2 linked regions of the Paracoccus pantotrophus genome follow. The protein of the gene in region 1 interacts with the protein of each later gene in a pairwise test. Links are inferred from orthologs where the notes say so. Each region holds a gene or a part of one and is shown in the gene's direction. Other genes may lie near its edges. The genes, in order: dsbD and ESD82_RS14995.

Region 1 (3,288 bases):
CGCGCACCGTCTCGATGAAGGTCGCGCCAAGCTTCGCGCGGAGCTTGTGGATATGGACCTCGACCGTGTTGCTCTCGACCTCTCCCTGCCAGCCATAGAGCCGCTCTTCCAGGACGGGCTTGGCCAGGATGGCGCCGGGATGTTCGATCAAGGCCTGGAGGATGGCGAATTCCCGGCGCGAGAACGGAATATCGTCGCCGTTCCGCCTGCCGCGCATGGTCGCCGGGTCGAGTTCCAGGCCATTCCACGCGATCACGGCCGAGGCCCGGCCTTCCTGGCGGCGCAGCATGGCGCGCAGCCGGGCGGCAAGTTCCGCAAGGTCGAAGGGCTTGCCCAGGTAATCGTCGGCGCCGGCATCGAGACCGCACACCCTGTCGCGCACCTGATCGCGTGCGGTCAGCAGAAGGACCGGGATTCGCGATCCCCTGCTGCGCAGTTCCGCCAGCAGGTCCAGGCCCGAACCGTCGGGCAGCATGATGTCCAGGACCATGCCCACGAAGCCGCCGCCTTCCAGCGCGGCGCGGGCATCGGCCAGGGTGCCGACGCTATCGGCCGTGAACCCCGACAGGCCTAATCCGACGCCGAGGCCGTCGGACAGGACCGGATCGTCCTCGACAATCAGCAGGCGCATGCGCGTTTCCCCGTAGTTCCTGATGATCACGTTATCGTCGACGGACCTTAAGCTGGGCTTAAGGTGGCGTCTTTAGCCAGTCCCCATGATGACGAGATTGTTCCCTGCCCCTATCGCGGCGCTGCTGTCGCTGCTGATCGCGGCCCTTGTGGTGACCTGGGCCTCTGCCCAGACCCATGAGCCGCCCCTGCAACCGCAGGACGCTTTCGCCCTGACCGTCAGCCGGGACGAGGACGGCGCGCTGGTGCTGAACTGGCGCATCGCCGAAGGATATTATCTCTATCGCAGCACCTTCGCGGCGGAAGCCGACGGGCAGAGCCGGCCGTTGTCCCTGCCCGAGGGCGAGAGCTACGAGGATCCCTATTTCGGCGAAGGCCAGATCTATCGCGGCGAGGTCGCGGCACGGCTGGAGAACGCCGGTCGCCCCGTCACCCTGCACTGGCAGGGCTGCCAGCAGGACGGCATCTGCTATGCGCCGCAAAGCGTAAGGCTGGATGGCGATGGCACGTTGCTGGCGGATGCTCCCAAGCAGGAAGGCTCCGCCGGCGGCTCGGGCTGGAGCCCGCAGCCCGCAGATCCCGCGGCGGTTTCCGGTGCCGGACTGACCTTGGCCCAGGACCAGGGGCTGGTGCAGGGTCTGGCCGCGCGCGGGGGCGGGGCGCTGGTGATTGCCGGTTTCCTCGGCTTCGGGCTGCTGCTGGCCTTCACGCCCTGCGTGTTTCCGATGTTCCCCATCGTCGCGGGCATGCTGGCCGGGCAGGGCGAGAGGCTGACCGCGCGGCGCGGGCTTTTGCTGGCCAGCGCCTATGTGCTGGCGATGGCGTCGGCCTTCGGGCTGCTGGGCGTAGCGGCGGCATGGTCGGGGGCGAATCTGCAAATGGTGCTGCAATCGCCCGCCGCCATCGCGGTCGCCGCGGTGCTTTTCGTGGCGCTGGCGCTGTCGATGTTCGGCTTCTACGAACTGCAAATGCCGCAGGCGCTGCAAACCCGGCTTGGGCGTGTCGGCGGCCGGCGCGGTTCGGTCGGCGGCGCGCTGGTGCTCGGCGTCACCTCGGCGCTGATCGTCGGGCCTTGCGTGACCGCGCCGCTGGCCGGGGCGCTGCTCTACACCGCGCAGACCGGCGAGGTGATGCTGGGGGCCGCGGCGCTGTTTGCATTGGGGCTGGGGCAGGGGCTGCCGCTGCTGGCCATCGGGCTTTTCGGCCCGCGCATCCTGCCTCGCAGCGGCGGCTGGACGCAGGGTGCCAAGCGCGCCTTCGGGGTGATCTTCCTGGGCTTCGCGATCTGGCTGGCGGGGCGCGTGCTGCCGGGGCCGGTCACGCTGGCGCTCTGGGCGGCGCTGCTGGTCGGGACGGCGGTGTTCCTGGGCGCGCTGGACCGGCCGGAAGGTGACGCGACGCGAGGCCGCCGGCTTGGGGCGGCGCTTGGCATCCTGCTGCTGTTCGCAGGGCTGATGCAAGGATTCGGGGCGGCGCTGGGGGCGGATGATCCGCTGCGGCCGCTGGCGCCGCTTGCGGGTCGCGCGGTGCCGGCGCCGACCGAGACGCAATTTGCCGAGGTCGCCACGCGGGCCGAACTGGAACAGGCCCTGGCCTCGGCCGACGGCCGGCCGGCACTGGTCTATGTCACCGCCGACTGGTGCGTGACCTGCCGCGCCATCGAACGCGGGCCCCTGGCCGACCCTGCCGTCCACGCCGCGCTCGCGGGCCTGGCGGGGATCAAGGTCGATGTCAGCGCCTTCAACACCGAGGCGCAGGCGCTGATGCAGGATCTGGCCGCCGCCGGGCCGCCGACGATGGTCTTTCTGGATGCGGCCCGCGCCGAGGCGCCAGGCAGCCGGCTGGTCGGCGAGATGGACAGCGCCGCGCTGCTGGCCTCGATCGCGAAGGTGGTGCCGTGACGGCGATCTCGATCGGCCCGCTGGTCTTCGACGGCGCGCGTTTCGCGGCGGTCGTGGCGCTGCTGCTGTTCTTCCTGGTGGTCGAGATCGCGGCGCGGCTGCAAAAAGGCGACGCGGGCCGATGGGCCGGCATTGCCGTGCTGGCCTGGACCCTTGGCGCGCGCACGGGCTTCGTCATCGCCAACTGGTCTGCCTTCACCCCCCATCCGCTGGACGCGCTGAAGCTCTGGCAGGGCGGTTTCCTGCCCGCTGCCGGCTGGGCCGGGGGCATCGCCGTCCTGTTGCTGGCGCTGCTGCGCCGGGCGCGGGGGGCAGCCCTGCCGCTGGTCCTGGGCGGCGCGGTGGCGCTGGCCGGGCATCAGGCCGTCATCGCCGCGCTGCCGCCGCGCCCCTCGGTCATCCTGCCGGACCTGCAACTGATCGCGCTGGACGGACGCGGGGTGCAACTGGGCGGGCGCGGCTGGCCCGTGGTGCTGAACCTCTGGGCGACCTGGTGCCCGCCCTGCCGGCGCGAGATGCCGATGATGACCGACCTGGCCGCGAATACGCCCGGCGTCGAGTTCGTCTTTGCCAACCAGGGCGAGGAAGCGGCCCGGATCATGGCCTTCCTGCGAGACGAAAAGCTGCCCCGCGAAGGCATGATCCGCGATCCGCATGGCCGGCTGATGGGGGCGCTTGGTGCGATCGGCCTGCCCTCGACGCTGGTCTTCGACGCCAAGGGCCGGCTGGTCGCGGCGCAGACGGGCGAGATTTCGCG
Region 2 (3,127 bases), on another replicon or contig:
TGGGCGCCTTCGGTGCGGCGGTAACGGTGGGGCTGCGCCGCGGCGGGCTGCTCATGTCGCTCCTGGTGCTGCCGCTTTACGTGCCGACGCTGATCTTCGGGGCCGAGGCGGTGCGGCGAGGTGCCGCAGGGGCCGATCCGGTGACGCCTTTGGTCTTCCTGGCGGCGATCACGCTGGCCACATTGGCCCTGGCACCCTTTGCCGCAGCCGCTGCGCTGCGTGTCAATCTGCGGTGAACGCGACCACTGGCCACTTGAGCGGGCGCCGCGCCCGATTTAGGAAGCGAACATGTCAATCTGGGAATATGCCAACCCCGTCAAGTTCATGCGCACCTCGGGCGCCGTGCTACCCTGGGTGGTGGCGGCTGCTGCGGTCTGCACCGTGGCGGGGCTGGTCTGGGGCTTCCTGACGCCCCAGGACTACAAGCAGGGATCGACGGTCAAGATCATCTTCCTGCACGTGCCCGCGGCGCTGATGGCGATCAACATCTGGCTGATGATGCTGGTGACTTCGCTGATCTGGCTGGTGCGGCGCCACCATGTCAGCGCGCTGGCCGCCAAGGCGGCTGCGCCCGTCGGCGCGGTGATGACGCTGATCGCGCTGATCACCGGGGCGATCTGGGGCCAGCCGATGTGGGGCACCTGGTGGGAATGGGATCCGCGGCTGACCTCGTTCCTGATCCTGTTCCTGTTCTATCTGGGCTACATGGCGCTGTGGGGGGCGGTCGAGAATCCCGACAGCGCCGCCGACCTGACCGGGGTGCTGTGCCTGGTCGGCTCGGTCTTTGCGCTCTTGTCGCGCTATGCGGTGAACTTCTGGAACCAGGGCCTGCATCAGGGCGCCTCGCTGTCCATGGCGCCGGGCGAGCGGATGTCGGCGGTCTATCGCTATCCGCTCTACCTGACCATGGCGGGGTTTTTCCTGCTGTTCCTGGCGCTGCTGCTGGTCCGCACCCGGACCGAGATCCGCCGCCGCCGCCTGGCGGCCCTGCTGGCAAGGGAGAACCGCGCATGACAGAACTTGGCAAATATGCCGGGACCGTCCTGGCCGCCTATGGCGCCAGCCTGGTGCTGCTGGTCGGCATCGTCGTCCAGACCGTGCTGGCCAATGCCCGCGCCCGCCGCGAATTGCAGGAGCATGAACGCCGTGGCTAGGATATCGCCGATGATGCTGCTGCCGGTGGCGGTCTTTGCCGGTTTCGCCGCTCTTGCCGGCTGGGCGCTGTTGCGCGACGATCCCGACGCGCTGCCCTCGGCCATGATCGGGCGCGAGGCGCCCGCGGTCGGCGAGACCACGCTGCCGGGCAAGGTGCAGCTGACCGACGAGATGCTGCGCCAGCCGGGGGTGAAGCTGGTCAACTTCTGGGCCAGCTGGTGCCCGCCCTGCCGCGCCGAGCATCCGACGCTGACCGAGCTTTCGGCCCGGCTGCCGGTCTATGGTGTCGACCTGAAGGATCCCGAGGGCGCCGCGCTGGGGTTCCTGTCCGAACATGGCGATCCCTATCACGCGCTGGCCACCGATCCGCGCGGCCGGGTGGCGATCGATTGGGGCGTGACCGCGCCGCCCGAAACCTTCATCATCGACGGCTCGGGACGCATCCTTTACCGCCATGCCGGGCCGCTGGTGCGCGAGGATTACACGAACCGATTCCTGCCCGAGCTGGAAAAGGCGCTGGCGGCCGAGTGACGGCGGCGCCGGCTTGGCTGCGGCCTTGCTGGGGTATTTTCGGAACGAAGAAGCCTGGGGCGCGCGCGGCGCCGTCGGCGCAGCCTGCGCACTGTCGCGGAAGTATTTGGAAAACGGTGAAGGCCACGGGCCGACAAGGCTTTCCAAGCCTTTCTTCGGGCGCTAAGACGGCCGGGCTTGCAAGAGGGCCGCCATGTCGCAAAACCAGACGACCATCGCTCCGCAACCCGGCATCATGGAGATCTCGCTTTACGAAGGCGGGGCCTCGAAGGTGGCCGGGGTCGAGAATGTCGTGAAGCTTTCCTCGAACGAGAACCCCTTCGGGCCGTCGGACAAGGCGCGCGAGGCGGTGATCCGCGCCGCCCATGCGCTGCATCGCTATCCCAATACCGACCATGCCGGGCTGCGCGCCGCCATCGGCGAGGTGCATGGGCTGGACCCGGACCGTATCATCTGCGGCGTGGGTTCGGACGAGATCATCCATTTCCTGTGCCAGGCCTATGCCGGGCCGGGGACCGAGGTGCTGTTCACCGAGCACGGCTTCCTGATGTACCGCATCTCGGCCCATGCCGCCGGCGCGACCCCGGTGCAGGTGGCCGAGCGCGACCGCGTCACCGATATCGACGCGCTGATCGCGGGCGCTACCGAGCGCACGCGGCTGGTCTTCGTCGCCAATCCGAACAACCCGACCGGCACCATGATCGGCCTGCCGGAACTGGAGCGGCTGGCCCGCGCCGTGCCGCAGGCGATCCTGGTGGTCGATGCCGCCTATGCCGAATATGTCGAGGATTACGATGGCGGCGCCGAATTGGCGAGCCGGCTGCCCAACGTGTTCATGACCCGGACCTTTTCCAAGATCTACGGGCTTGGGGGCTTGCGCGTCGGCTGGGGTTATGGCCCGCGCGAGATCGTCGATGTGCTGAACCGCATCCGCGGCCCCTTCAACCTGTCCAATGTCGCGCTGGAGGGCGCCGAAGCCGCCATGCGCGACCGCGAGCATATCGCCCGCTGCCAGGTCGAGAACGCCCGCTTGCGCGCCTGGCTGGCCGAGGCCTTGGCCGAGAAGGGGGTGCCCTCGGATACGTCCTGCGCGAATTTCGTCCTGGCGCGCTTTGCCGATGCGGGGACGGCCGAGGCCTGCGACGACTATCTCAAGGCTCAGGGGCTGATCGTGCGCCGCGTCGCCGGCTACGGCCTGCCGCATTGCCTGCGTATCACCGTGGGCGACGAGGCCTCGTGCCGGCGCGTGGCCCATGTCATCGGGCAGTTCATGGCCGAGCGGGCGGGAAGCCATTGATGGCCGTGATCTATGATCGCGTGGCGCTGATCGGGCTGGGGCTGATCGCCGGCTCGATGTCGCTTGCCATGCGCGAGGCGGGGCTGGCCGGTGAGGTGGTAGGCCATGCCCGCAGCCCCGAGACCCGTGCCGTCGCGGCCGAGA

What was found.
Region 2: the proteins of dsbD (region 1) and ESD82_RS14995 interact in binary tests that used the Escherichia coli proteins (3 or more experiments, as listed by UniProt). The link is inferred for Paracoccus pantotrophus from one-to-one orthologs.

What each region holds. Positions count from the first base shown.
Region 1 is NZ_CP044423.1:456,565-459,852, forward strand. The notes cover bases 152-3,129. They hold dsbD (protein-disulfide reductase DsbD), read left to right. Parts: upstream 152-728; coding sequence 729-2,531; downstream 2,532-3,129. Other genes in these bases: ESD82_RS02240 (response regulator), read right to left, coding at 152-631; ESD82_RS02250 (TlpA disulfide reductase family protein), read left to right, coding at 2,528-3,129. Also shown: more of ESD82_RS02240, read right to left, coding at 1-151; more of ESD82_RS02250, read left to right, coding at 3,130-3,288. UniProt on the Escherichia coli protein: Required to facilitate the formation of correct disulfide bonds in some periplasmic proteins and for the assembly of the periplasmic c-type cytochromes.
Region 2 is NZ_CP044426.1:921,056-924,182, reverse strand. Bases 110-2,926 are described here. They hold ESD82_RS14995 (DsbE family thiol:disulfide interchange protein), read left to right. Parts: upstream 110-1,167; coding sequence 1,168-1,686; downstream 1,687-2,926. Other genes in these bases: hisC (histidinol-phosphate transaminase), read left to right, coding at 1,880-2,926; ccmD (heme exporter protein CcmD), read left to right, coding at 1,011-1,154; ESD82_RS15005 (heme ABC transporter permease), read left to right, coding at 289-1,014; ccmB (heme exporter protein CcmB), read left to right, coding at 110-236. Outside these bases: more of ccmB, read left to right, coding at 1-109; more of hisC, read left to right, coding at 2,927-2,983; ESD82_RS14985 (prephenate/arogenate dehydrogenase family protein), read left to right, coding at 2,983-3,127. UniProt on the Escherichia coli protein: Involved in disulfide bond formation. Catalyzes a late, reductive step in the assembly of periplasmic c-type cytochromes, probably the reduction of disulfide bonds of the apocytochrome c to allow covalent linkage with the heme.